DNA from 4 places in the Candidatus Enterococcus mangumiae genome. Region 4 is predicted to be linked to each of the others. Evidence: riboswitches for the same ligand, from Rfam matches in the RefSeq annotation. Region 4 holds a riboswitch; each other region holds the start of a gene.

What was found. A riboswitch is a leader RNA that binds a small molecule or an ion and turns the genes downstream of it on or off. The one in region 4 is predicted to bind magnesium.
Region 1: linked by a shared signal. The riboswitch ahead of DOK79_RS06290 (LysR family transcriptional regulator) and the one ahead of mgtA (magnesium-translocating P-type ATPase) in region 4 are both predicted to bind magnesium.
Region 2: linked by a shared signal. The riboswitch ahead of DOK79_RS13385 (LCP family protein) and the one ahead of mgtA (magnesium-translocating P-type ATPase) in region 4 are both predicted to bind magnesium.
Region 3: linked by a shared signal. The riboswitch ahead of mgtE (magnesium transporter) and the one ahead of mgtA (magnesium-translocating P-type ATPase) in region 4 are both predicted to bind magnesium.

Annotation. Positions count from the first base shown of each region.
Region 1 is NZ_CP147250.1:1,299,472-1,307,093, reverse strand. Features, by position in the region: gene DOK79_RS06310 (hypothetical protein) at 107-688, opposite strand; gene DOK79_RS06305 (hypothetical protein) at 703-1,269, opposite strand; gene DOK79_RS06300 (hypothetical protein) at 1,253-1,837, opposite strand; gene DOK79_RS06295 (class I SAM-dependent methyltransferase) at 2,296-2,901, opposite strand; M-box (ykoK) riboswitch at 3,349-3,516, shown strand; gene DOK79_RS06290 (LysR family transcriptional regulator) at 3,967-4,887, shown strand; gene coaA (type I pantothenate kinase) at 5,206-6,129, shown strand; gene guaA (glutamine-hydrolyzing GMP synthase) at 6,188-7,622, shown strand, end outside.
Region 2 is NZ_CP147250.1:2,821,130-2,828,751, forward strand. Features, by position in the region: gene DOK79_RS13380 (penicillin-binding transpeptidase domain-containing protein) at 1-2,016, opposite strand, end outside; gene DOK79_RS13385 (LCP family protein) at 2,273-3,154, opposite strand; M-box (ykoK) riboswitch at 3,430-3,596, opposite strand; gene DOK79_RS13390 (flavin reductase family protein) at 3,761-4,375, opposite strand; gene DOK79_RS13395 (lytic polysaccharide monooxygenase) at 4,525-5,871, opposite strand; gene DOK79_RS13400 (ankyrin repeat domain-containing protein) at 6,325-7,110, shown strand; gene DOK79_RS13405 (GlsB/YeaQ/YmgE family stress response membrane protein) at 7,431-7,622, opposite strand, start outside.
Region 3 is NZ_CP147250.1:2,223,558-2,231,179, forward strand. Features, by position in the region: gene liaF (cell wall-active antibiotics response protein LiaF) at 1-693, shown strand, start outside; gene liaS (two-component system sensor histidine kinase LiaS) at 690-1,763, shown strand; gene DOK79_RS10625 (response regulator transcription factor) at 1,760-2,392, shown strand; M-box (ykoK) riboswitch at 2,515-2,689, shown strand; gene mgtE (magnesium transporter) at 2,837-4,228, shown strand; gene DOK79_RS10635 (NAD-binding protein) at 4,418-5,083, shown strand; gene DOK79_RS10640 (HesB/YadR/YfhF family protein) at 5,099-5,401, shown strand; gene DOK79_RS10645 (phosphoglycerate dehydrogenase) at 5,624-6,571, shown strand; gene DOK79_RS10650 (DUF1189 domain-containing protein) at 6,609-7,418, opposite strand; gene DOK79_RS10655 (GtrA family protein) at 7,607-7,622, shown strand, end outside.
Region 4 is NZ_CP147250.1:319,601-327,222, forward strand. Features, by position in the region: gene DOK79_RS01535 (hypothetical protein) at 1-1,122, opposite strand, end outside; gene mgtA (magnesium-translocating P-type ATPase) at 2,595-5,243, opposite strand; M-box (ykoK) riboswitch at 5,711-5,883, opposite strand; gene ndk (nucleoside-diphosphate kinase) at 6,030-6,464, shown strand; gene DOK79_RS01550 (helix-turn-helix domain-containing protein) at 6,639-7,505, opposite strand.

The DNA.
Region 1 (7,622 bases), 980 kb from region 4:
CATGCACACTGGCCCACACACCCTTTTGCAAATTGTAACCATACAATAAAACACCAATTAAACTCAATATTTCTGAGCTAATTGGTGTTTTGACATCCTGGTACACTTAATCGGTCAAAGAACAACCGATAACAATCAGTTTATTTGATGTAATGTCATAAATTGTCCAAAAGAAAGTACCCATCCATTCCCTACCCGCAGAAAAATAATTCGACCAATTATCATTCCACTTGTATATCGTTAACGCAGTTTTATCAGGGAATAATACATCATTCCAAAAAAGAAAATCTGCTTCATCCCCAATATTAGAATACAGAGAATCAAGAAATGTTTGAGCGTAACCAGAAACATAGTTGTTTTTATCTGTTTTTTCAACTGAAAAGAAAGCATCTGCCTCTATCGGTTTCCCATACATTAACTCTGGATTCACTGCATATATCAATTTGATCGGATCGTGTATGATAGGTAAATCATCAAAGTAACGTAAATCTGTATAGAGAATCCCTGGAACACCTCTTTCATCATTCTTCACTTTGATGAATTCGAGGGCAGCTTTACGATGACTGGAATATCCACGATAATCTGTTTCTTCAAAAAAAACATAATCGAGCCCAAGCCTAGATCTTGGAAATTTTTTTGAACAAAGCTTCTTTTCAAACTGACACGTCTCCTCTTTTAAATATTTCATTTGTTCCTCCTCATTCATTTTAACCTCGATGCCCCACATACCGTAAATCTTTTTCTTGTTGGATCATAAATCGTCCACAGATACGCTCCTTTTTCGGAATGTTTTCCATAAGCAAAATAATCTGACCATATGTTGTTCCATTGGTAAATGACTAATGTTTCTTTCCTAGGAAACAAGTAATCATTTAGTTCAATGAAATCTTTCTTGCCTCCTCTATAGAAAAAAGGAATTTTAAAAAAAGCGTAGGCATAATCTGAAATATATTGACCTTTCAAGTTACTATATGTAGAAAAAAAAGCATCAAATGGAATCCTTTTGGCTTCCATTACATTAGGATTTATGGAATAAGGTGCTGTTATATTGACTGGGAAATCAAGTTTATCTGTATACTCAATTCGATCATGCCCTCGTCTCTCATTGATGGATGTAACAAATGCCAGAGCTGCTTTTCTATGGCTTTCGTATCCTTGATGATTCTTTTCTTGGAAAAATACATAGTTGATCGCTACATCTTTCATCCAAATATTTTTTTCAACCATGGTCAATACAAAGCGATTCGTCTCCTTATCCAATAATTTCATATGGCTCCTCCTCTACTAGCGGAATGTAAATGACAGTTATACGTTTTTGTTGTGGATCGTATACTGTGAATAAGCGATTTCCTTTATGCCTTCTACCCATACAAAAAAATGTCGACCAATCATCATTCCATTCTCTAATAACTAAGCGCTCTTGTTCTGGAAATAATTCTTTATTTAAGCGATAAAAATCCTTCTCTTCACTAGAACGATCCCCTCTACCATAAAGAAAACCATGAGTATAATGTCCATAATCACCAAAAAAATCGCTGTAGCTAAGGTTAGATCCTCGCATCAACGCAGGATTGACTAAAATCGGGTACTGCTCTAGGTGATCAAATGATAAAAGTTCGCTGAAAATGATATTATTTGTTGAACGGCTATCTTTTTTGTAGGAATGATGATCCTTATTATTCAAAAATTGCAAAATTGCTTGTTTATGACTCTCTTCTTCTTGATAATTCGTCACACGAAAAAAAGCATGATCCAAATATAGAATTTGGTACTTTCCCATTCTATTGCTCCATTTATGGATAAGTTTTTCCATTTCTTCTTCGTTTAAAAACTCCATTCTCTTTCCTCCTCCATTACTTCTTAACTAACTTCCCGCTGTAACTCTCAAAAAATGGTTAACATATTTTTATCATTATAAAAACTCCAGCATACGCATCCTAGCCCCACAAACACCCTTGAAATTGCTCTTTAGATTTCGATTTTGAGCGCCATTCACCTGTCGTTTGCACGGTGTCCATAATCAAGCACCTATCCCAACAACGATAATTTGTTATTTTAAAAGAAGCAAAACTCAAATATAATATCTTTTTTCAAGTTAATTTTAAAACGACAAAAACTCATAAGCAAGTTATTTTATTTCCATATTTTTTATTTTTTGTTTCTTGTTTTTTACTTTCTTTGTATTCTAGTTCCTCTCACATACCCATTTACCAGCTTCCTGTAAGAATAAACAAAACAGCCAAAGAAATGACTACTCATTCCTTTGACTGTTTCTTTGTTTTTATGCGATTATTTTTAATCTTCTTTCACGCTTCGGATAATATAATATCCTTTATCTTTGATCACGATTTCTGCGTTACCAAATGTTTCCTGCATTTTCTTTTGCGCGCTAGGTGCGCCTTGTTTTTTCTGAATGACGATCGTTAAAGTACCACCTGTACGCAAACGGGCATAGGCACCAGTCAGGATTTCATGTACGACTTTTTTGCCTGCACGGATCGGCGGATTGCTGACGATTGCAGCATAGTCTGTTTCTGCCACCTCATCATAAATGTTTGACTGGTAGATCGCTACATTTTTGATTTGATTGCGCTTCGCATTTCCTTGTGCTAAGTCCACCGCTCGAGCATTGATGTCTACCATCTCCACAAAACGTTCACTCGCATATGCAAGAGAAAGCCCGATTGGACCATAGCCACAACCAACATCCAAAATTTTGCCTTCAGGTAACTGCGTCCATTCAAAGGCATCAATCAATACGCGTGAGCCATAGTCGACTGTTTCACGTGAAAACACGCCCGAGTCTGTTACGAACTGAAAGTTTTTTCCTCTTAACTCAAATGACCATTCATCAAACTCATGAGCAGTCTCTGGGTGTTCGGAATAATAATGATTCGTCATAGTTTCCATCCTTCTCATCTATTAGATGTTCATAGTCTATCGTGTTCCTTGAGAAGGTGCAAGCGAAATTGTGTTTCTTCGAGGGTGTGACAGAAGTGTCCAGCTTCGAGAAATAAGCCAGGAAACCCGAAAATTGTTCTTCAAATTTTTGGGTTTCCTGGCTTATTTCCGAAGGAGTTGCTTCTGGAACACCTTTTCTTCGGTTTTCTTTTATAAATAAAACCATTTAATCGCGATACGGAAGAAAAAACTTTTCTTAGCTGCTCACTCTTCTCCTTTTTCGGTATTTGCGTAATCTGTTTCGTGAAAGTAGAGAAAATATCAATAGAAGTCCCATAAACCCTACTATTATCGTTTTTAAGAAGACAAATATCTCCATGATATCTCTATTCATGAAACGCGCATGATTGACTATTACTTCCACTGCCCTTTATGATATGGATGAAAAAATAATCATATTAGGTGAGGTTACTCTGAAGAACATAGGTTATCGCTCGGAAATGTCGAGAGACAGTAACGAGTAAAGCAGGGATTGTCGGATTAAGGCTTTTCCAAGATAACTAGAACTTGTTTCTTACGTCTCAGAAAGCCAAAGCTCAATTAACGTGATTACAATTGCGCCTTACAATTGCAAATTACACTATCCAATGTTTATTTGAGTACGCCGCCCTTTATGTATTAAGGAGGCTTTTTTATGTTGTCAGTAAACCTCACGCCACCAAAAAATCAGTAGAAAACCGCTTTAAGTAAGCGTGTCTTATTCCACATTCTTTTGCTTTCCTAGGTGTGTTGATTCCCTTTCCTAGTTGAGATTCACTTCATCCATTGCAACCTATCAATCACTAGCCTTCGATCAAGAGTCTATAAATCATTGACTCGCATAAAAATCAACTAGCAACCGATAAAACTGTCATGTTTCATTTCCTATTAAAAGTAATAGTGATTCGTTTCACATTTATTAAGGAATGTTTAATCTCTATGCGCCCTGCTATATAACCCTTGTTTTTTAAAAAGGCGCATGAGAAATTTAGGGGGAGAATAAAATGTTAAAGGAGGCATAGGTGTATGTCGATCGAAAAATTAGAGTATTTCTATATGATTGCCCGTTTCAATAGTCTTTCACAAGCTTCAAAAGAGCTCCATGTCAGTATTTCCTCATTAAGTAGTTCGTTAAAAAGTTTAGAACAAGAAATCGGGACTGAACTATTCGAACGTCATGGCAAAAAAATCAAGTTGAGTAGCCATGGGAAATCGATTCTTCCTTCCGTAGAATTGATTTTGTCGGAAGCGAAGAAATTGAATATCTCATTAAATGAATCAGTGGACTATCCTTCTTTGCGTGTTGGCACAAGTGATGCATCGTTTATCTTTGAAGCAGACAAGTATCCAACTCATCATCAAAGCTTTACGATCGACTACCGCTATGTTCCTTCATTGGACTTATTGAATAAACTAAGCCAGAAAGAAATCGATTTTGCGATTACTTCTGCCACCTTAGATCACCCGAAATTTGTTCAAACAAGGTTGGCAACTTTAGAACTCAAAGTAGCAGTCAGTGAATATTTACTAAAACCAGATGGTGCATTGTCCACGGAGATACTTGAAGAATTACCTTTTATCTTTTTACTCGATCATGTCGAACATCAAGTGATCACAAAAAAAGTAGCACAACAGCTGACGAGCGAACCAAAATATATCGTTTGTCCAGATAGCTTAGGGGCAATGAAGATGATCACAGAAGGCAAAGGAATGTTATTAGTCAATCCCTTTGCACAAGAACTCTTAACCATTGAACCCGTTTGTTTTGTCTCTTTACCAACATTTCCGACCATTCATTTTTATCTTTATAAAAATAGTGAATCAAAAAACTTTTACTTCTATCCAGAAGTTGAAAAAGAAATCCAAGCAATCTTTACTCAAAAATGTCACAAAACTTTAGAAAGAACCTCGATAGAGAATCACCCCTCTTACTTGTCAAAACGATAAGCCTTACTGTCAAACTAAGACAAGGAACCAAAGATCAAAAATAAATGCAGGCAAGAAGCCAACACAGAAATATTTAACTTCATAAAATAAGTAAACATCCACGAAATCTACCCTTCAAAATTTTGTGGATGTTTCTTTTTTATTTACTGAAATCCCATCTATGCCCTCCCCGCCTTTCTGTTATGAAAAAAAACGAAATACTTATTCTTCCATCCTTTGATTTGAGAAAAACCAATGAGTTTCTCGCCTAAGTGGTAGGGTTTGATGCTCTTTTATGTTAAAATAGGTCCATTGATGGGAGAATCCAGGAGGCTATGTATGAATGATCCAATGAATTATTACCGTGTGGCAAGAGAAGAGTGGCGCGAATTTTACCGAAATGGTCAAGCTCCATTGACACAAGATGAACTAAATAGTATAAAAAGTTTGAACGACCGTATTTCCATGCAAGATGTTCGCGACATCTATGTACCACTTGCACACTTGATCTTTCTTCATATGAAAGAGTTTGAATCCCTCTCTCTGAGCAAAGGGTTATTCCTACACAAGTACGTCCAAGTTCCACCGTTTATCATTGGGATTGCCGGAAGTGTCGCAGTTGGTAAAAGTACGACTGCACGCTTGTTACAAATGATCTTATCTCGGACATTCAAACGAAGAAATGTCCAGTTGATCACCACCGACGGCTTCTTGTATCCGAATAAAGTCTTAAAAGAACGTGGCATCATGGATCGGAAAGGATTTCCAGAAAGCTATGACATGGAAATGCTGATCGACTTTCTTAACCAAGTAAAATCTGGTCAAGAAACAACAAAAGTACCGGTCTATTCCCACGATGTTTATGATATTATTCCCGATGAATATGAACTGATCCAACAACCGGACATTTTGATCGTCGAAGGAATCAATACGCTCCAACTGCCAGCCAATCAACAAATTTACGTCAGTGATTTTTTTGATTTCTCTGTTTATGTGGATGCAGATTCTGAATTGATCGAAAAATGGTATTTGGATCGCTTTGGTGCGTTACTTGATACAGCTTTTCAACATCCACAAAACTATTACTATCAATTTGCCATTGGCAATCGTGAAGATGCATTCAAAATGGCAAGAGATGTATGGAAAAATGTGAATTTGAAGAATTTAAACGAATATATCTTGCCTACTCGTGGAAGAGCCGATATAATTCTCCATAAAACTGAAAATCATATCATCGATTCGATTTTCATGCGAAAATATTAGCATTTTAAAATAGTTCAACTATTTTGAGATAAATTTTAAAGGGATAGGGGTAATAAATGTGACGAACGTTGCCGATATGACAAACGTTGAAAAAATCATCGTACTAGATTACGGTAGTCAATATAATCAATTGATTACACGACGCATCCGTGATTTAGGTGTTTTTTCTGAATTATTGAGCCACCGCATTACAGCTGAAGAAGTGAAAGCCATGAATCCGAAAGGGATCATCCTTTCTGGAGGTCCAAACAGTGTCTATGACGAAAATGCTTTTGGCATTGATCCTGAAATCTTCAATTTAGGGATTCCAGTGTTAGGGATTTGTTATGGTATGCAATTGATCACGTACAAACTTGGTGGTTCTGTTGAGCCAGCGAAAAACCGTGAATACGGAAAAGCATTACTTGAAGTAACAGCAGATGATGCGGCGCTATTCAGCCAAACACCAAAACAACAAACCGTTTGGATGAGCCATGGAGATCTAGTGACGAAAGTACCAGAAGGTTTTGAAACTGTTGCTACAAGTAACGACTGCCCGATCGCATCGATCCAAAACAAAGAACGTAACTTCTACGGTATCCAATTCCACGCAGAAGTTCGTCATTCAGAATACGGAATCGAATTATTACGTCATTTTGCTTTTGACATTTGTCAGTGTGAAGGAAATTGGACAATGAACAATTTCATCGACATGCAAATCGAAAAAATCCGTGAACAAGTCGGCGATAAAAAAGTCCTACTTGGTTTATCTGGCGGAGTGGATTCAAGTGTCGTTGGTGTCCTTTTACAAAAAGCAATCGGTGATCAATTAACATCGATTTTCGTTGACCACGGTCTATTGCGTAAAGGTGAAGCAGATCAAGTCATGGAAAGCTTAGGCGGAAAATTCGGCTTGAACATTATCAAAGTAGACGCAAGAGAGCGTTTCTTAGATAAACTTGCAGGTGTCTCTGATCCTGAACAAAAACGTAAAATTATCGGTAATGAGTTTGTCTACTTGTTTGACGACGAAGCAACAAAACTTGCTGGCGAAGAAGGCGTATCTTTCTTAGCACAAGGAACACTTTACACAGACGTAATCGAAAGTGGAACAGAAACTGCCCAAACGATCAAATCACACCACAACGTAGGTGGCTTGCCTGAGGATATGCAATTTGAATTGATCGAACCATTGAATACACTATTCAAAGACGAAGTCCGTGAATTAGGTACACAGCTTGGTATGCCTGATTCAATCGTTTGGCGTCAACCTTTCCCTGGACCAGGTCTTGGTATCCGTGTCTTAGGTGAAATCACTGAAGAAAAACTTGAGATCGTCCGTGAATCAGATATGATCTTACGTGAAGAAATCGCCGCTGCCGGTCTTGACCGTGACATCTGGCAATACTTCACTGTCTTACCAGGCATCCGTTCTGTGGGTGTAATGGGCGATGGACGTACGTATGACTACACAGTCGGCATCCGTGCAGTCACTTCGATCGACGGCATGACAG
Region 2 (7,622 bases), 770 kb from region 4:
CAAATACTGCAATAGCGCAGGCGCTCGATTAGTCGCAGAATCGCCATCTTCTTTGTTTTCTAACATGCTGATCACTAAATAGCCGTTCGTTTCAGGATTGATTGCATACAAGAAGCTGTTTTCTTGTCCTTTTTCATCTTGTTTTTCTTTGATTTCGGCTGTCCCAGTTTTTGCAGCAAGCGGAATGCCTAATGCAGCTAGAGAGTGTGCGGTTCCATTCGGGTCTTGCACGACATCGACTAAATCTGGCAAGATCGTTTGGACGCTGGATTCACTGATGACATTTTTCTTATCTTTTGTTTCCTGATCCATAACTAGACGTGGATAAATCAAATTGCCATTATTCGCAAAAACACTATACATCGCTGCTTGTTGGATCGGATTGATCAACAATTGCCCTTGTCCATACCCAGTATCAGCTAATAAAATCTCTGAATTGAATGAATCTTCATTCGAGATTTGGGCAGGATTCATTTGGATCGGTAAGTCCAGATCTTCACCAAAAATGAATTGACCGAGTCCTTTTCTAAAGGCTTCCTCTCCCATTTTCAATGTTTCTTGTGCCATATAGATATTATCAGAATAAACTAACGCATTTTTCAAGTTCACTTGAGGGACGTCGCTGACACGCGTCACTTGGTAAGAACCCCAAGAGCTGTCTTTTTGCCACTTTAAACCATTGATCGTCAAGACTTCATCTGGATTCAAGGTTCCGTTATCTAAGCCAATCGCTGCGGTGATCATTTTGAATGTTGAACCTGGCGCATATCCTGTAGCAAAGCGACTAATAAACGGACGATTCGGATCCTCTTCATACGCTTTGTAATCGGCTTGAGAGATGCCGTTCGTCATTTTATTCGGATCATAACTTGGCGAACTGACAAGGGCTAATAAATCGCCAGTTTTTGGTGCTGTCGCTACAGTAGAACCCGGCTTACCTTCTAAACTGTCAAACGCTGTTTTTTGTGCGTTAGCATCGATCGTCAATTGGATATCCTGGCCATTTTTCACTTCGTGTTGGAGTAAGACAGCTTTTTCATTTCCTTCTTCATCTGTCACACTTAGTTTCCCACCATTTGTTCCTCTTAATTCTTTGTCATAAGCCATTTCTAGCCCTGAACGACCAATTTTTCCTGTACTGCTCAACTCAGGATTCTTCTCGATGTCTTCTGCTGTAATATCGCCCACGTAACCGATCAGCTGAGCAGCAGCTTCGCCTAGAGGATAATAACGGCCGTCAACCTCTTGGATCGTCGCTCCGCTTGGAAGTTCTGGTGTTTCTCCTTCAATGATTTTTAAAGGCACAAAGTAATCCGGTTGGACCCATCCTTGAGAGATCGCCTGTTCAATACTGTCTTCGGTCAAATCAAAGCCTTCAGCGATTGCTTTGATATTTTTTGTTTTTTCTTCACCCTCACCTAATTTTGCAGGTACAACACCTAATTGCTTCAATTTTCCAGTAGTAGCTAAAGGTTGTTTATTACGGTCTAAGATTTCACCACGCGTCGCTACTTCGGTACTCAAACTGACTTTATCTTGACCTTCCATTTGTGGGAAAATCAAATTCGGTTGCCAGTTGATTTTGGTTTGGTCGCCATCTTTTGTCAATGTACCTTCATAAGCTAAGTCTTTCAGCTCTCCCAGCGTCGTGTTCATTTTTGCTTTATACGTAAATTCATACGTATCATTCTCTTTTTTTGTCACGGATAGATCTGAAAGTTTGATGCCTCTGATTTCTGCTGCACCATAGATATTTTGATATTTTTCTAAGACATCTTGTTCAGTGAGATCATTATTCCCCTGAACTTTAAGTGATTTCACCGCTTCTTCATAGTTTTCATCGTTCAGTGAATCGATAAATCCTTCAATGGTTTTCTCACCAGCTTTTACCGCTTGTTGTTCTTGGACATGTTGATAATAAAAGAAGCCACCACCAGCAGCTGCAAGCAAGACGACAATTCCCGCTCCAATATAGATACCGGTCGATTTTTTCTTTTGTCTGTCACTCCTTTTCATGTTTGAATACCTCTCTTTATTAAAAAGTTCGAATCAAAGATATTCTAACATATGACAGGAAAAGTAGCGTTATGAACTAAATGATTCTTAACGATTCCTGTCATGATATTAATGAATTTTTAACGAAAAAAGTACGCACTGTTCACCCTACCCTATCAAAATAAGCCGGAGATTCGGAATCATCTCTGATTTTCCGAGTCTCCGACTTATTTCTGGATAATAATATTTCCTTCATAACCACTGATTTAACAAAGGCTTATTTATTCAAAAATTCACTGATCGCTTGCTTATTTTTGGCTAAGTCGATTTCTAACACGCTACCTGCCGGTGTATTATCGTTGAAATCCCAACTTTTGTCCACTGGCACTGACAACGTATCGATTTTTTTGTCATTGTTTAGAAAATCCAAACCACAATCTAATAAGACACTTTCGGGTAGATTTGTCTGGATACTGCCTAAAAGTTTTCCGATTGCCTTTGGTAGTTTAATGATCGATGTAACATCTTTCAGTTGACTGGCTACCGCTTCAACGACTTGTTGCTGTCTGCGGATGCGACCAAAATCCCCTTCTTCGTCTTCACGAAAGCGCGCATACTGAAGTAAGGTGTTGCCGTCCATTGTTTGTTCTCCCTTTTTGATATCTACACCATCTAAATCAAGATCTTTTTCCGCATCGATGGTTACGCCATCTGGAAATAATTCATCGACACAATCAATAAAATCTTGGAATGTAATGCTGGCATAATAAGGCGTTTCTAACTTGAAATTCTCTTGTAATGTTTTGTCCAATAAGTCAATACCACCGTAGGAATAGGCTGCATTGATTTTATTCATGCCATATCCCGGTATAGGTACATAAGAATCCCTCATAATAGAAATCAATTTTGCTTGCTTTGTCTTTTGATCATATTGAGCGACCATCAACGAATCTGAACGCCCGTTTTCTTCTTTTGATCGAGCATCAGAACCAATCAATGCGACATTGATGATCGTCGGAACATCTTTTGCATCGACTTTGTCCACTGTGTCGGATTGCTTAACTGATGAAAAACCTTGGATAAATTCAAAAGAAAAAAAGCCGATGACCATCGCAAGAACGAGCAAGATACTTAAGATGATTTTTTGAAATGGTTTCATGTTAAATGACTCTTCCTTTCAAACTCTTCTACTTGCAACATAGAACATTGTCCCTTATGATGAGTCAAGTAAAGAGTGTATTCTCTTTCATGTCTTTTGGGTCGATTGAGCTGCAACTCGTCGATCCTTTTTTGTGTATTTCTCTCATAAAATCAAAAAAAGTTCGTTCCATTACTCCCCTTTCTCGTCCAGACACAAGTTAGGCGAAGCGAGCATAAAAAGAAGCGAAAACTAAGAAAAGGTCAGAAACCTTTTCGAACAAGATTTCTGACCTGGCATCATCTCATCGTCCGAGTTTTAGCACTATACAACGTAAAGAACGCATTCTTAGCTATTGGAAAAAGCCTTAATCCGACAATTCCTGTTTGACCCATTGGCGTCTTTCGACGTTTCTGGGCAATAGCCTATGTTTGTATAGGAGCCTCACCTAACAAGGTTAGTACTTATTTGATTTTTACAAAACTCATCTTATTCCTCTTTGAATCGATAATCAATAAAAACTAAAATAAAATAACTAAATTAATCTTTACTTAATAAAGTTTAAGGACAGATGATAAGTAATTAACTTCCACTGATCTTTAGAAATAGAGTCATTCCATCGTGTGATTATTTTGGGCGCAGCATCGAAACGATCTCGCCAAGTTTTCCATAGTCATTTCCAGCTAAGCGACTGATCGGCTGTAAATTGGTAGGATCGATATAGCCCGTTTGTTCATCATAGACAGTTTCACTCAATTGATAAGCAGCTATCTGTAATAAAAATAAATCAGCCGTAATTTCTTGGTCTTTCATGATCGGGACGTGTTGATAAAGTGTGGTCTCAAAGGCAATACTAGCTTCATTGATCCTTGGAACATCGATCGTATCTAATTCGGAAATCGTGAACGAAGTCAACGTCAACTCACTTTCCTCACTGGATAAGCTAGCGGCTGTTTGATTCGCATCTACCAGAATATTCTCATCTAAAATATGGATCACGGCTTCCTTCGTTTGCATCAGATGTCTAGCAGTGTCTTTCCACTCTCCGTTCTTTCGCTGAATGGCTAAGGAAAGTATCGGTGGATTGGAACTGACGATATTAAAGTAACTAAATGGCGCAATATTCGTCACTCCTTGGATCGACCGTGTCGCTACTACAGCCACCGGTCGAGGAATTACTGAACCGATCAATAGTTTATAGTTTTCTCTTTCAGTTAACTCTGAAGGAACTCGTTTGAACATTTGCTTTCCTACTTTCTTGTTGAATGATCCATCCTAATGATAGTCATGGTATCGGACAATCTTATTCATTGTCAACTAAACGTTCTTATTCCTAAGTCTTATGACACAAAAACACCCAGTGCAATTAAATGCACTGAGTGTCAAATTGATTATTTCAAACGGAATAATGTTGGTGCTTGGTCAGGTGCCCAAGTATCATCGCCATAGTTAAAATGCGTAACTAATGTTGTATATACTCTTCCTTTGTAGCTTACTTCTTCGTTCGCAGTATAAAGTTCTGGTGAAGACATTGAACCTAATTTCCATTCGCGAACGCCTTCAATGATTTCGCCTTGTTTTGTTGTAACATTCAATGTATTACTTGCATATGAAACTTCGCCATTTGTACTGATTGCACGTACTACGTATGAATAAGTTGTATTTGCTATTAGATTTTCATCCATATATGAAGTTTCTGAAGTTGAACCAACTAACTGGCCGTTACGGTAAATGTCATACTGTTTGATACCTTGAGTGTGTGTTGAAGCTCCCCACATCAATGAAACACTTGAAGATGTTTCGCCCATTGAGTGTAAGTTTTTAGGGGCAGTTGGTTTTTCTTCTGCACTGATTGCTGTAGTTGTTACTGAGATTGCTGTTTTATCTGATTTGATACCTGTTTGGCTAACTGCTTCGATTTCATATGTATAAGTTGTTTCTGCTGTTAAATCTTTATCAGAAAATTCAGGATCAACAGATGTACCAACTAGTTTACCATCACGATAAACATTGTAAGAAGCTGCATTTGCTTGTCCGTTCCATGTTAAGTTTACTGTTGATGAAGTCACGTTTTGAACACGAACATTTTGAGGTGCTTCTGGCTTCACTGGAATCGTTGAATCGCCTGTAACGTTCAAGTCGATCACATTATAAAACGCATTTACTGTATCTGCTACGTCCCAAACTGCTAATACAACATGGTAACCTAGGCGATCACTTGGGATATTGATTGAATGACTTGGATTTGTTGATCCAGTTGTTCCATTGTGGTTGATCGTACCAATCAATTCAAAATCATCACGGTCTAGTTTATCATTTGGATTCCAATCTGCTTTCGTCATATAATAATGCCATTTTGATGTCGCATGTGAAGCAGTAAAGCGCCATGTAAATACGTTCGCTCCTTGAGAAATCGATTGTTTTGTCCACATCGTAGAGTTTTGTTGATCAAGATTGAAGTCTCCTAATGAGCCACCAGCTGAAGCGATTTGTCCATCTGCAGGACCTGCTGCTGGAAACCCTTTTGGCGCTTCTAAAGATTGAGGCTCGTTGATAACAGCTCCATATTTTTGGAATGCTGCATTCCAGTTTGTATTTCTGTCTAAATGACCTTGATACCCACGGCTGATCGGTGATTGCACGTAGCCATGTGCGGATGCTTCATTTCCACCGATTACCAAGCTTGCTCCAAATAAAATACTTGAGCATAAAATTGTTCCTAAAATTTGTTTCTTCATAATTCCCTCCGTAATAAACGATTAATATAGATAACGATTTACAAAATATTTTTGATATTTCATTTCTTTCCTTTTGTTATCTTGAATTAAGAATATCAGATAAAAAAGATTAAATCGAACCAATTATTACCGAAAACGCGGTAATAATCATCAATTGAAAAAAATGTTAAAATACCGTACAAAACGCTGCATTCATAATATTTTATGCTTTATAAAAATTAATTTCATCTCGTTACATCCACATTGTATTTTTATCCCCGGTTGTTATATCCATAAATTATATAAACTAAAAATGATTAATTTTTGTTATTTCTTAACTATGTAAAAAAACGATAAACAAATTTTTCCATTCATTGTCTGCAAAGTAGTCTAACAACTTTTCGTCTATTATAAGTTTATTCATTTGCGGTATCTATTGCTTCATCATATGATGATATAAAGGGGGTTTTATTTATGAAAGTTTGGCTGATCTTACCCTTTACTATTTCATTATTTTTGCTTAGTGGTTGTGAAGATCCACAGGAGATGCCTAATCCTGAGCAACAGGAAAAGGCCACCTCTACCTCTATGATTGAGGAATCAACTACTGAGGAAACGACCACTGAGCAAACAAATCATGTAATCGAAGAAACGGAGGAATCGCTTGTGAATTACCCATCTGGAAGTTTATTAACCGCTGTTGAAGGAAATGATCGAAAGCAAGTGGAAGAGATTTTACAAACCGATTATTCAATCGATGAACAAAATGAAAAAGGAGAAACTCCGTTGTTGATTGCAACACATCATAATTTTGTCGACATTGCAAAGCTATTGATCGATCATGGTGCTTCGATCGATATTCAAGACGAGATCCAAGATAGCCCTTACCTCTATGCTGGTGCACAAGGCAAAACAGAGATTCTCGCCTACATGTTGGAACACCGTGAACCAAATCAAGAGATCGTCAATCGTTTTGGTGGCAATGCTTTGATTCCAGCAGCCGAAAAAGGTCATTTGGAGAATGTAAAACTTCTCTTGACCGATGCTCGCGTAGATATCGATCATCAAAACAATTATGGCTATACTGCGTTGATCGAAGCAGTCGCTTTACGCGATGGTTCTGAGATCTACCAACAAATCGTTCAAGAATTGTTGAATCATGGTGCAGATAAAACATTACGTGACAATCAAGGGAAAACCGCCGAAGATTACGCACGCGAATTGGGCTACACTCAACTACTCTCACAGTTAACGAAGTAGGTTTAAATATGTAGGTTAAGAGAACATCTTTCTAAGTGTAATAGACACTTCAGCAAGATGTTCCCTTTCATTTATTACATCTAGTTATCGATCAGAATAAACCAGGATGTAGTTGGTACAAACATAAAGTTTACATAATTAATTTATAAACTACCTATATTTAAGATGATGATTTTAAACTGATAATATTAAAAAGTATCCTCAAGCCTATGTATAAAATAAATCAACCTCAAAGAGTTAGTTGATAAACTACTCTTTGAGGTTGATTTACGGTATTTGTTTATTTCTCACTTAAAGATGTTACTTTGAACGCACTTAGCTTACAGCTTACGAGCAAAGAATGAAACGATCAATACTAAAATGATTGCTCCGATAAGTGATGGTACGATCGCCATACCACCGATCACTGGACCCCATGTACCTAATAGTGCTTGACCAATAGCTGATCCAACTAGACCTGCAATCACGTTTGCAATGATTCCCATTGAAGAACCTTTATTAGTAATTGCTCC
Region 3 (7,622 bases), 1.4 Mb from region 4:
TTACTTTTGATCTTTGCAGTTTGGCAGATCGTAAATAATGTTGAGTTATTACTATTAGTTTTATTTGGTATTTTTAATATCTATCTTGCATTGCGAAAATCACCGAGATCTGGTTTTCAAAATTTTCAATTTGTACTAGGTGGATTAGTTATTTTCTTCAGTTTGATCAACAGTCCAGCGCTATGGGTAATGGCAGTCTTTGCTGTCTTGTTCATTGGTCTTAAAGGTGTGGAGATTTCAGGCATCGATCTAACGAAAAATGCTTTTTGGCGAAAAAAGCAAATCGTGATGGTCCAAACAGAGCAATTAAAATCTCACAATAATGAACGAAAAAAACAACAATTATTTGGTAACCAACGGATCGGCAATGATGTGTATGAATGGGATGATATCAATATCTCTCTTATTTCAGGTGATACGATCATCGATTTAGGAAATACCTTATTACCTAAAGATGATAACATCGTTATTGTTAGAAAAGGCATTGGCAGAACGCGTATTTTGGTTCCTCTAGGGATTGCGATCAGTTTAGAACACGCAACGTTAGTAGGAAACGTCCAATTTGAAGAAGAACAATTCTCATTGAAGAATGAGTCGATCAAAATCTATAGCAACGATTACGATGAAAATCCACGTCGTTTGAAGATCATTACGAACACACTACTTGGGGATATTGAGGTGATTCGAGCATGATAGAGAAACTCTCTCGACCGATGTTAGCTATTTATGCTTCGATTGCCTCATTTATCGTCATTTTATTTTCGTTTTTTACTTATTTTTACGCAAGCAATCAAACTCATTTTTGGCGTACTTTGTTAAGTGCTAGAATTTTATACGTCCCATTGATATTTCACTTATTAGCGATTTCTTCAGGTGTCGGTTTGATTGTTTTTTTGATCGTTTCTATTTTACAAAAAGCACGGTATGGTAAAATCGAAGAACAATTGCGAGCACTCTCTTCTGGTAATTATGAGGCAAAAGTGTTAAACGATTCATTGCCGAGCGCATCGGACGATATATATGTCAAAGAAATTGAAAAAGAAATCACTAAGATCAAAGAAAAAATGATCGAGGTTTCAAGTGAGCTCCAAATATTGACGAGTCGTCCTCAGTATGTGGATGGACAAACGAAAGAAGAAATCTTAGAATTAGAAAGACATCGTTTAGCTCGTGAATTACATGATTCGGTTTCCCAGCAATTATTTGCAGCCATGATGATGATGTCTGCGTTGACAGAACAGGCTGAAAAAAGTGATACGCCAGAAATGTTTCGTAAACAATTAAGGATGGTAGCGGATATCATCAATGCTTCACAGTCAGAGATGCGTGCGTTGCTTCTTCACTTGCGTCCAGTCAATCTTGAAGAAAAGAGTTTGAAGCAAGGAATCGAACAACTATTGAAAGAATTACAAAACAAGATCCAGATTGCATTGAAATGGGATGTTGAAGATATTTCGTTATCTGTTTCCATCGAAGATCATCTTTTCCGGATCGTGCAAGAACTACTTTCCAATACATTACGACATGCGAAAGCAAATGAGCTAGAAGTCTATCTGCATAAGATCGATAACAATCTTTTATTGCGAGTGATCGATGACGGTACGGGCTTTAACATGAATGAAACAAAAACCGGTAGCTATGGTCTAAATAATATTCGAGAACGTGTAGCGGGTATTGGTGGAACAGTAAAAATCATTAGTTTTAAAGGACAAGGGACAAGCGTAGAAATCAAAGTTCCTTTGATGAAGGAGGCGGAAAAATGATAAAGGTATTGCTAGTCGATGATCATGAGATGGTACGCTTAGGCGTTTCTTCCTATTTGTCGATCCAAGGAGATATCGAAGTGATCGGGGAAGCTGAAGATGGACGACAAGGCTATGAAAAAGCGATGGCACTTCGCCCAGATGTGATCTTGATGGATTTAGTGATGGAAGAAATGGATGGGATCGAATCGACCAAAGCGATTTTAAAAGATTGGCCAGAAGCAAAAATCATCATCGTTACAAGTTTTATCGATGATGAAAAAGTATATCCAGCCATTGAAGCTGGTGCCACAGGTTATTTACTCAAAACATCCACAGCGCATGAGATCGCTGATGCGATTCGCGCGACCCAAAGAGGGGAACGTGTACTTGAACCTGAAGTAACTACTAAAATGATGGAAAAAATGAGTCGACGCAATGAGCCGATCTTGCATGATGATTTAACCAATCGTGAAAATGAGATTCTTATGTTGATCTCTGAAGGAAAAAGCAATCAGGAAATTGCCGATGAATTGTTTATTACTTTAAAAACGGTCAAGACACATGTATCTAATATCTTGGCCAAGTTAGAAGTAGAAGATCGCACGCAAGCGGCAATTTATGCGTTCAAACACGGATTAGTAAAGTAAAAGTATAGATGAAATCAGCGGAACTTTACTTTCTGGGAAATTGATTAGCTATATTTGAGATTATTTTATCAAATGCTAATCCTCTTATTGACAAAAACCAATTTTACCTGTAGGGTTTAATTATAAAAACTTGTTAGGTGAGGCTCCTAAAAGAACACAGGCTACTGCCCTTAAACGTCGAGAGACGCCACAGGGTATAACAGGCAACGTCGGCTTAAGGCGTGCTTAACGTAGCTATCTGGATGATATTCCAGAATTACGTCTTTTAGTGCTAAAGCTCAGACGAGAAGTTCGTTCAGGTAAACACTAGAACCACAATGATGGGATCTTATGAGACGGCTTCTTTTGGAGGCCGTCTTTTTATGTATTCTATGTTTTCCCAGACGAATCCATCTATCCAACAAGTTTATATCGAAAAAACGATGTAACAAAGGAGAATGCGATATGAGAACATTGAATGATACAGCCAACCAGGAAACACAATTGACGATTCTTAATTATCTTGAGCAGAAAAAACTGGAAGAGTTGAAAGAGTATTTAGCAACGATCGAGAAAGTAGAATTGATCCAATTATTTGTGACATTACCTTCAAATAAACAAGTAATTGTCTTTCGGTTATTGTCAAAAGAAAAAGCGCTCGAAATCTTCGAAACATTTGAGCCAGCTGTCCAACAACATTTACTTCGTTCTTTTACAGATGAGGGCGTCATCGATTTTGTCAATGAGATGGCTCCGGATGATCGGGTAAGATTGTTTTACGAATTACCAGCAAGTGTAACTAAAAAATTATTGGCAGAGCTTTCTGAGGAAGAGCGCACAACAACGAATCTATTGATGGGCTATGAACAGGAGACAGCCGGACGGATCATGACGACTGAGTTCATCTCGATCAAAAAAGAAATGACCGTAGAAGAAGCACTGCATAAAATCAGAAGATTAGCGAAAGAAATGGAAACAATCTATATTTTGTATGTGACAGATATGGCGAAAAAAATTGAAGGTGTTCTTTCACTAAAAGATCTAGTCATTGCAGAAGGGGATCAGCTTATTGAAGAAATCATGATCAAGCATGTTGCTTATGTAACTACAGATACAGACCAAGAAGAAACTGCCCATTTACTGCAAGAGTTGGATCTGATTGCTATTCCGGTCGTCGATAAAGAGAAACGGCTAGTCGGTATCGTGACAGTAGATGACGCCATCGATGTCTTAGAACAAGAAACAACGGAGGATATCTTCAATGCAGCGGGTTTAGCAGATGTCGCCTCTGTAGAAGCCGACCGTAGTACCGTGCTGATCAATGGTAGCTTATGGCAAATCTGGAAAGTTCGTTTGCCTTTCTTAGCCATCACATTGGTTGCAGGGATGCTAGCAGGTCTAGTCATCGATGAGTTTGAGCAAACGTTAGAGTCAGTTGCAGCTGTTGCTATTTTTATTCCTTTGATCATGGATATGGGAGGAAATGTTGGGACTCAGTCCTCAACGGTTTTTGTTCGTGGATTATCTTTAGGTCACATCGATCTCAATACATTTGTTAAGCACTTTTTAAAAGAAACAGGCATTGGTTTAAGTTTAGGGGTCGTCGTAGGAATCGTCTCTGGAATCGTTGCTTCCGTATGGCAAGGGATTCCATTATTAGGTGTAGCTGTGGGCATCTCACTGGTCTTTGCAATGACCTTAGCTGCTGCACTTGGCTTCTTGATCCCATTCATTTTGCTGAAATTGAATATTGATCAAGCAGCTGGTTCTGCACCGATCATCACATCGATCAAAGACATTGCTGGATTGTTCATTTATTTTGTTTCAGTCAATGTATTCTTAGGATACTTGTTGTAAAAAATCAACTGGTGATTGTCCGTACTTTTTAGAGCATAAAGAAATTAGACCCTTTGATTCATAAATAGTCATCTTCTCAACTAGGAATAAATTGAAATCATTCTTTTCTGATCGAGGCAAAGCTGGAGTACTTTTGTTTTTAGAGTGGCTTTGCTATACTTGAAGCGTAATGGAAAAAGGAGGGAAAAAGTGAAACAGAATTTTGCAATCGTAGGGCTTGGTCGTTTTGGCGGCAGTATCTGTCGTACACTTGTCGAAGCTGGTCAAGAAGTATTAGCCATCGACAGCAGTGAAGACCGAGTGAATGAATATATGAATATCGCAACACACGCAGTTGTTGCGAATGCACAGGATGAAATGACCTTACGTTCTTTAGGGATCAGAAATTTTGATCATGTGATCATTGCAATTGGCGAAGATATCCAAGCAAGTATTTTAGTGACTTTGATGGTCAAAGAAATGGGTGTGCCGAATATCTTAGCCAAAGCACAAAATGAGTACCATGCCCGAGTGCTTGAAAAAATCGGGGCAGATCGAGTCGTTCATCCAGAAAGAGATATGGGAATACGGATCGCCCACAATCTCGTTTCCAAAAATATCTTGGATTATCTAGAGTTATCAGATCGCTTTTCTCTTGCGGAGATTCGCGTATCAAATCCGAAGTTTTTCAACAAAACGTTAGCCGAATTAAATTTCAGACAGCGTTTTGATTTGACTGTAGTTGCGATCCGTCGCTTCGACGGTTCCGTTGTTGTTTCACCAGCCGCAGATGAATATGTGCGAGAAAATGACAACTTACTAGTTATCGGAGAAACAGAAGATGTAGATATACTCGATGATAAAATGAATCAATAAAAAGGGGATCATCACATGCAATTAACAGTAACGGACAAAGCAAAAAAATGGTTTCAAAGTGAAGTAGATCTACCTGAAAATTACGGCATCCGTTTTTTTGGGAAAGTATACGGAAAAACAGATGTGCATGAGGGATTTTCAATCGGTATGTCTGTTGAGTCACCGGAACGTCCAATCAAAAAAGAAACGATCGATGGTCTATTATTCTTTATTGATGAAGCCGATGATTGGTTTTTCAAAGGATATGATCTGATTGTTGATTATGATCCGCAATTAGATGAACCAACGTATCATTTCCAAGAAACAACAGATATCTAAGGTGTGAAGAAACGTTCAGTCTTAAAAAAGATAAGTCTAACTAATCAAAAGGCATTTTTCAAATGCTTTCGGAGTAGTTAGGCTTTTTTTGCAATCAACATAGGCTCAAGTCCGTATCGTCCAATTTGATTATAGGAAAAAGTCGTTCAAGCGACGAAGTGCATCCTGCTTCATTCTTTTGTCGGTTTAAGCTAGACTGATAACTAGAGAGGATGGGGTGTGATGACAAAAAAAATTATTTATTCAGTACGTCCGTTTCGGGAAGAATTTATCGAAAAAATGAAAGAAATAGCACCGGACTATTCATTTCAAACAGAAGTAGCATCCGACGAACTTTCTGAGATAGAGGTTAGTATCGGTTGGAATCGAGAGTACCAAGAAGAAGTATTCGCTTCTGATCACTTAAAATGGGTCCAATCGATTTCTGCTGGGGTAGATAATCTTCCGTTGAATGAATTCGCGGATAAAGAGATCTTACTTTCTAATGCTAGCGGTATCCATGTAGAATCGATCAGTGAGCATGTGATGGGCATTATTTTAGGTTATTCTCGTGGTTTGTTCCAGGCCCAAAGAGCGCAGCTCAAAAAAGAATGGCTAGGTTCAGCGATCCATTACCAAGCATTAGAAGACCAGAAACTACTGATTATCGGCACTGGTCATATTGGGAAAAAATTAGCACAACATGCAAGTGTCTTTGGTTTGGAATGTATCGGAATCAATACTTCTGGACACCCAGTGGAGGGCTTCAAAGAGACATACCCACTTGATCGCTTAAAAGAAATCTTGCCGAAAGCAACGATCGTGGTGAATATTTTGCCTTTGACAGATCAAACAAAAGGTTTATTTGATGCAAAAGTATTTGAAGCGTTTGACGAAGAGGCGGTGTTCATCAATGTAGGTCGTGGTCCTTCTGTAAAAACGGCTGATTTGATCACAGCGTTAGAGCATGGAGAATTAGCTTTTGCAGCTTTAGATGTATTTGAGGAAGAACCACTTGCTGAAGACAGCCCACTATGGGAAAGAGAAGATGTCTTGATCACCTCTCACATTGCAGGTCAGACACCGCATTTCCAAACAAAGTTCATGGATATTTTTCTGAAAAACCTACAATCTTATATTGAGAACAAAGAGTTGGAAGTAAATGAAATCGACTTGAATGAAGGGTACTAAAAAAATCGCTGGAAGAGCTTCTCTTCCAGCGATTTTTTTATTGTTTTGGTAATTGCATTTTTGGCCAACCTTTGACTGCTTGAGCAAAAATGAATATGCCGGCAAATGCAATAAAGGCTGTTGTATCAAAAGCCGGTAAAAAGATCATTAGTACTGTTGCGATAACCGTTGGTAATGAAATCGCGTAGATCATCGTTTTTAGACAATCAAGAAAGGTTACTTTAGCTAAACGCAATCTTGCATAAACATACGCTGCAAAGTTTGCCATAAGTAGAGTGATGATCAAATTTAAAAAGCTAGGATAGATGGAGATCAAAAACACTAGTGCTTTGATCCAAAAAGGGATCGTTGCTTCACTTAATGTACTACGTAAACTGTCTCCGGTCAGATTTTTTAATGCGCTATTCGTATATTCGAGTTCAAATTGATTATTGTTCAGTAATGCTGAGGTCGTGCCAGAATTTGGTAAAGCTAACACTAATTTATCTTTTAAAAGGCCGACACTTAGGAAATTCCCTATCAAATCAGAAGAGATATCTTCGGGAGTGCGTTTTCCTTCTGGGTCAAAGGTAAAGATGATCGAATCTGTTTGATAAATGAACCCTTCATTTGTTGTGGAATCGATTTGTCCATCATGGATCGTAAAATCTGGTATTTCAGACGCAATTTTTTGCCCATCTGATTTGATCGTGTCTAGTACTTGAAAAATTTGGTATGAAATAGGTAATGCCATCAGTATACTTAGGCATAAGAGGTAAACTAATGATTTACCAAATGATACATTTTTAGCATTTTTAAGCTCTGTGAATCGAGCAAAAGAGCTAACGATTAATTGTTTTGTTGTCATAATTACTCCTTCTCTAGAATTGTCATCACTAGCAATTCTAGCGGAGTATGCTATGAATTACAAGAGTTCTAAAACAATCTCTCACGATAGATAAGGTTAAATTTCTATCATTCATTGTTTCCCAAAGATGAAAATTATCAGCAGATAGAGTATGATAGGAAAGAATGATATGTAAGGTAGGTAGGAAAATGAAGGTTTATGTTC
Region 4 (7,622 bases):
CGTTCCACCATTTTGGTTTCCACCAAAGATATTCCACGTACCTGAACCTGTCGTATTGACCGTAATGACCGGATTTCCTACGACATCCCCTGAGTTTGCTCCACCATAAATTGAAATACCGTTACCGACTGATCCGCCGTTTAGATTCAAGCTATGCCCGTTCATATAGAAGTAAGTGCCGGTATAATTGATATTTCGTAAAGTGATTGTTGAACCAAAGTAAGCATTCGCAGTAAAAGCAAGTGTTTTTGCGCCAGATGGCACGGTTAAATCTTGTGTGATCGGATCGTCTGAATGTCCAGTGATCACTAAGTTGTTCACTTTATCTTTTAATGAAGCAAATGTAGCATTTGTTGCATCAACTGTACTTGGAATCGTGTTCGCAACTGTACCAGCTGTTAAAGTGACGTTTGCCCCGACATACATGACATAATCTTGCATATTGCCTGCCTGATACAAATCATTTAACGCCGTTTTCACTCCAGCATCTGATGCTGCATAGGTTTGGTACGGCTGAGTAGCATCTGTCGGACTTGGTACAACGAGTACTTTTGTCTTATCTGCTGTTGCAATCGTATCTTTGATTGAAGCATCTGTACTTGTCAATGCACGGATTGCTTGCTGTTTGAATATCGCTTTTAGTTGGAGATCCTTCGTCACCGTTACTTGGCTAAGTTCTTCATTTGTGTAAAGCTTGCCATCCATTTCCCAACCACTGAATGATTGTTCTGCTGACAAACTTGGTATATCACTACTTGAAATTTTTTCGTTTTCCTTAACTGTCAGTTCTTTGACTTCATCACCTGATTCGAATAAATGATTGCTGTCTGTTGTGAATGTTAAAGTAAAACTTTTTTCTTCAGTCGTAGATTCTTGTGTCTGTTCCTCTGAAGAAGGTGACGTCTCTGACTGTTTCACCTCCTCTTTTACTGTTTCTGTTGTCTGTGTGACTGTCTCTTCACTTTGCATAGTCGAATCAACTGACTCATCTGTTTGAGTTGTGGGTGATTGAGTAAGTTGAGTATTTTCAGTATCCACTGCCTGTACGACTGCCGGCAATGGAGAAGTTACCCCTGCAAAGAGAAGCATTGCGGCAACACACATAACAATATTTTTTTTCATTTTATCTTCCCTTCTGCTTCACACAACAAGATCAACTTGTTGATAATTATTATTGCTTGCTTGATTCTTTTTGTATTGTATACTGTTGGATCTGGTTATTTTTAAAAAAAATTTCTCTGTTTCAGAAAAACGATTAATTTTTCTTTGAGCATATTATTTGACTTTTAAAAATAACAAGTGATTTTCAAAAGGGTAAAAAAATATAAAAAAAGCTGATATATCAATATTTACCGAATATGGTGAATATGCTATATTTTTAATTTCCTTCTTATTTAATTTATATTCATGAAAACAAAATGATAGTTTCATGAATAATGAAGGATTAATTTACAAATGAATTTTTTAACCACAGATTTTTTTGATAAGTTTCTGTTGTTTTTTTATTCAATTTCAGCATTGTTATGTTACTCTTTTTTATCAATAATTTAAAAATAACCATGATACCTCTTCTAAGAATCTAGAGATTCACTCAAATAAACATAAGGAGACAGCCAAATCACTTTCAGCATTTTTCTTCGGTTGATTGCTATTTTTCTAAAAATCATCCATCAGCCCCTATCTTTAAACACAATACACCATTTCAGAAACAAGGATTTCAGAAATAAGCCATCATTCATAAAAATTTGTAACACACAATTTTTCATGAATGATAGCTTATTCCGTTTGGATACTTCAACGTCAAGCTCATATGCTCAACCTTTAATCTCTGACGTTCTTTACTCAAATATTTGTAAATACCTTTTCACCCACATGTTGCAGAACGTTTCTCTGCTATCTAAACAAACAGACGTAATCAGTAAAACCTATTAAAACTATTTGTGTCCGTATCCCCAAATACATTCACTAATAGCATCTATTCTAATCGATACACCATTCCCGCCTTTGCCGAATAACCGATTTCAAGCGTACTCTTGCTATTGTATCTTCCAAGAGCATTTCCCCAATGGATTTCTTCGTTTTATCCGCCCTTCACCTCCTTGTCCCGTTGCGAGTAGAGACATGAGACAAATGATCTATGTAATACAATGGTTGATCTAGTTGCTGATATCAATGGTTTATGGTTATCTAGCGTTTTTTTAAATTAAGCAATTTGATCATTCATCGCATAATAGATTGTTTATCCAACTTAGCAATAGCTGGCAACGGGTAATAATTGATTGTGTTTATACAATCGCTCAAACATATTGTATAACGCATGTTTCCATTATATTTAAATATAATTTATCAATTTTTTTAAAAATCATTTAAATATAACTATTGAAAACGCTTGACTTTTATAATAAGGCGGATAAAAAAATAGATTAGGCATCTAAAATGCCTAATCTATCAGCTTTTTATTTTGAAGTTATCCTATCACATTCCACGAAACTCTCTATATAATAAGTGAGATAATCTAAATGAGAATCGTCTTTTTACTAGAAATACATCTAAAAAATTCTCTTTTTTTGGACAAAAGCATAGAATATGCTTTTTTATAGTAATTCGCCAAATTTATTGATATAGATTTTTTTGATGAATGTAACTAATCCTAAGTAAGCGATGACGGTCACGATCAACCAAATCCAATAGTTTGCTGGTAATGGTAGTAAACCTAGTCCTTGACCAAAATTAGTAAACGGTAAAACAGAACCGACTAGAATACCTAGTGTGGTGATTGAAAACATGATAAAAGTAGCATTACTTTGTAAGAATGGCACTTTAGGTGTACGTAACGCATGCAATACAAGGGTTTGAGTCCATAAAGACTCAACGAACCAGCCCGCATGGAACAATGCGATAAATAGGACTTGTTGTGAACCTGTCAATGTATGGTAACTGCCACCAACGACCGCTGGACAAATCACAAAGTACATCAATAGATACGTCGTGATGTCAAAAATAGAACTCGTCGGTCCAAAGTATACCATGAATTTTCCAATACTTGATGCTTCCCATTTTTTAGGTTCATGCAAATACTCTTTGTCCATTCTATCCCACGGTAATGAGATACAAGAAACATCATATATCAAATTCAAAAATAGGATTTGTAGTGGGAGCATAGGTAAAAATGGAAGGAATGTGCTCGCAACTAAGACAGAAAACATATTTCCAAAATTTGAACTAGCTGTCGCTTTGATATATTTCATAATATTACCAAACGTTTCTCTACCAGACAGTAACCCTTTTTCTAAGATCATCAAATCTTTTTCTAACAAGATGACATCCGCTGATTCTTTGGCAATATCTACTGCTGTGTCTACTGAAATTCCAATATCCGCAACTTTCATCGCTGGCGCATCATTGATACCATCTCCTAAGAAACCTACTGTATGCCCATTATTACGCAACGCTGTCGTTAACCGAGCTTTTTGTTGAGGATTCAATTTAACAAAGACATCATGCGCTTCAGCTACTTTTCCTAATTGCTTGTCAGACATCTCAGCAATTTTCTCACCAGTGATCAATTCATTGATTTGCAAGCCTACTTGACGACAAACAGAGCGGGTGACTAATTCGTTATCACCTGTTAGTACTTTGACAGCAACGCCATGATCTTTCAACGCTTTCAACGCTTGCTTAGTTGTTTCTTTTGGCGGATCTAGGAAAGCAAGATAGCCAATCAAGACCATCTCTGATTCGTCTTTCACTGAAAATTCCCCAACTACACTTGGATTCGTTTTTTGTGCAACACCGATGACACGTAAGCCATCTTCATTTAAATCTCTAACTTTTGCCAAAACTGTTTCTCTTTGTTCTGTGGTCAATGGTTTGACTTCACCACCAAGGTCGATATAAGAAGAGATGCTTAACATTTCTTCGATCGCACCTTTTGTGATCATTTGGGTTTTTCCAGCTGGATCTGCTACCACGACACTCATTCTTCTGCGTTCAAAATCAAAGGGGATCTCATCTACTTTTTGGTAACGGATCTGCTCTGTATCTAACGACTCAACAGCTTCGTCAATAATCGCAACATCTAAAAGGTTTTTTAAGCCCGTTTGATAGTAACTATTCAAATAGGCGTGGCGCAATACGCGCTCATTTTCATTTCCTTCACAATCCATGTGATATTCTAAAATAATCTTGTCTTGCGTCAATGTTCCAGTTTTATCTGTACAAAGTACATCGATCGCACCGAAGTTTTGAATGGCATTCAGATTTTTGATGACTGTTCCTTTTTTCGCCATCGCACTAGCACCTTTCACAAGGTTTGTCGTAACGATCATCGGCAACATTTCTGGTGTTAAGCCAACAGCGACTGACAAACCAAACAAGAATGCTTCTAACCAATCTCCTTTTGTAAAACCATTGATCACAATGACAGTTGGTGCCATCAACGCCATAAATTTGATCAACAACATCGATGTTTTTTGGATACCTAGTTCAAAGCTTGTTTTCACAGGTTTTTGTGATAAGTTTTGCGCCACATGACCAAACATCGTATCGTTTCCAACAGAGATGATAATGCCTTCTGCACTACCACTGATTACATTACTTCCCATAAATGCAATATTTTCATAACTTGTTTCACTTTGTGTTCTTCCAGAGCAAACAGTTGCATGCTTTTCAACCGGATAGCTTTCCCCAGTCAATGCAGCTTGTGAGATAAATAAATCTTTGGCAGAAAGTAACCGCATATCCGCTGGGATCATATCCCCTGCAGATAAACGTACTTGATCCCCACAAACGATTTCTTCCATGGGAATTTCTTTGTATCCACCATCTCGTTTAACTGCCGCTGTTACCTTGACTAATGATTTCAACTTTTCAGCAGCTTGGTTTGAACGGACGGATTGGATCAAAGTCATCGTGCCGCTGACTAGCACCATCGCGAAAATGATGATCACACCAAACAAATCTTTATCTGCTGGAGCGGCTAATACATACTCGGTGATATAAGAAATAATTCCTAATGCAATCAATACTAACGTAAAAGGGGTGATAAACGCTTTGATCGCTTCTACAATAAAAGGCGTTTTCTTTCCATATGAAATACTATTATTTCCATAAGTTTCTCTTAGACTTTCGACTTGTTCTGTAGACAAGCCTTTTTGTGTTGTATGAAATAAGTCGAATAACTGTTGCTTGTTTTTACTAGCAAAGCCAGCATAGACTTTTCTTGTTTCTTTCTTTTTTTCCATCTTGTGATTCTCCTTTGATCTTTAGGTTGTGAGAAAGCCGTTCAGTTCCAAGTATTAAGGCAGGAATTGAGAAAAATAGCTGCTCGCATTTTTTCACTTTTTGACTTGATATTGAAAGAACTGACTTCCAAACACCGTTTATTTGGTTTTAAGAGACAAACAAGACTGATGCCCCTGAACCATTTTTACTTAATCAACGGAGACAGAGTGTTTCAAAGGCGCTGAGAACAGATAGATAATAGTCTCAACAGACCAACGCTTTGTCTCCTTGTACTCCTGACTGTCATCCATTTGTTCTCATCTCCTTTCGTTTACTAACTTTACTTCCTTGTCTGATTACTTGATACTTCAACTTCCCAACTAGATCACCCTCAAACACTTCTTTATTTGAAAAACTGGTCGGTGACAAACAAAAAACCTTTCGCCAAAACTCAGCGAAAGGTCAAAAAAGTGCACAAAAAAAAGCGTGGTCGATCTACTCGTTGAGTTTTGGCACTATACAACGTAAAAAGCAAAAGAGCTTTTAGCTACCTTATGAAAAGCCTTATCTCGACAATTCCTGTTCTACCCATTGGCGTCTCTCGACATTTTTGGGCAGTAGCCTATGTTTGTATAGGAGCCTCACCTAACAAATCTTATTCAGTTTTTCCTCACCTAATGTAACAACTATTTGACGGAATGTCAAACACATTTTCAAAAAAATAAATGAAAGTATAAGGGATTCGTTTGTCATGCTTTCTTTCTCTAGGTATAATGAGCATATCACAACAGTTAGGAGTGAAGGATATGGAACGTACACTTGTTATTATCAAACCTGATGGGGTAAGACGTCATCTGGTCGGTCGAATCATCCAGCGATTTGAAGAAAAAGGATTCGCCATAGCTGAAATGAAATTCGCTACGATGACTGAAAAACTAGCGAAAGAACACTATCAACATCTCTCTGGTCGAAGCTTTTTCGAGGACTTGATCGACTACATGACTTCTGGACCAGTCGTTTTTCTGGTATTAACAGGTGAAGATGTGATCGATCTCGTGCGTAAAATGGTCGGTGCAACAAAAGCAGCAGATGCCGTTCCTGGGACGATCCGGGGCGATTTTGCCTTACCTGGTACAGAAAATATCATCCATGCTTCGGATTCACGAGATGCAGCGAATACTGAGATCACGCGTTTCTTTCCACCATTCGATACGAAAAAAGTAGAAGAGCCAAAAAAATGAAGTCTTTGGCCGTTGACTGCTTGATTTCGTGAAATTTATTTTTGTTTTTTACCAGTACTTCTGAGATAGGTCACGCTTAACACGTTCAGTGAGAGCTTTGACTTAATACTAGAGGTACTGGTTTTCCTTTTGCATTAAGCCAAATATCCACTTGGATCTACTCTCTCTAACGTCCTATCGTTTGGTTTGGATCGACAATAATTTCTTTTCCAACTCTTCTCGTTCTTCTTTTCCTAATGTATATTCGATCACCGCAAACAATGACTGACATTCCCCTTCTTCCGTCGGTTCCCCCAATGCAGTTGCGATCAAATGCCGATAGTAATCAGACATCAAACTCTCATAAATAGCTGCTCTTTTGGGTTTTAAAGCTAAGCAACGATACATATCCTCGTTGATACTTCGAGCTTTTTTGTATCTTTTTTTGTCGATATAATAAACAGTCAAATTCTTCAAAAAAAGGAACAAACACTGATCATATCCTGACTTCATGGCTTTACGCATTCTTTTTTTGATTTTCAAGTAATTGTTTTCAATAAATGAATCACTGAAAATAAACGGAAATTCTGCTAACAAGTCGAGTTCATATCGACCAAATTCTTTCATTTTCATAAAATAATCTTCGATCATCCGTATCTCATATCCTAAAAACTCCACTTGGATATCTGGCTTCACATGTGATTTCCAATACATATGTATATTCAGTACGAGATAATACAGATCAGCTGTCCGTTTGAATTGCTTGCGATTATCTGCGATTTCTTTGTAAGGATCAAAATCTTCCTCCTGTACCTTGTTCAACAAATTGCGTGTTTTTCTCGTTTTACGTGGTTCTTCCAATTGGTTTCTTAGAGATTCATATTCTGTCAGCGTAATATTCAATCGATCAAGAAAAGCCATTAGCGTTAAAAAAGAAATTTTTTTGATCGTCCGACTCTCGATGCCAACTAGTGAAGTTTTTGAACAGATCCCCTCTGCCAATTGTGACTGTGTCAGCTTCCGACTCACCCGTAATTTTTTGATTAATTCTCCATCGTGCATAAGATGATGCCTCCTTTTGTGTGTGCATTTTTCAATAAGATTCTCTTAGTAAGATCAACGATCGTAAAAAGAAAAGAACTATCGAAATATTTATTGCATTCACTAATTAAGTACGCA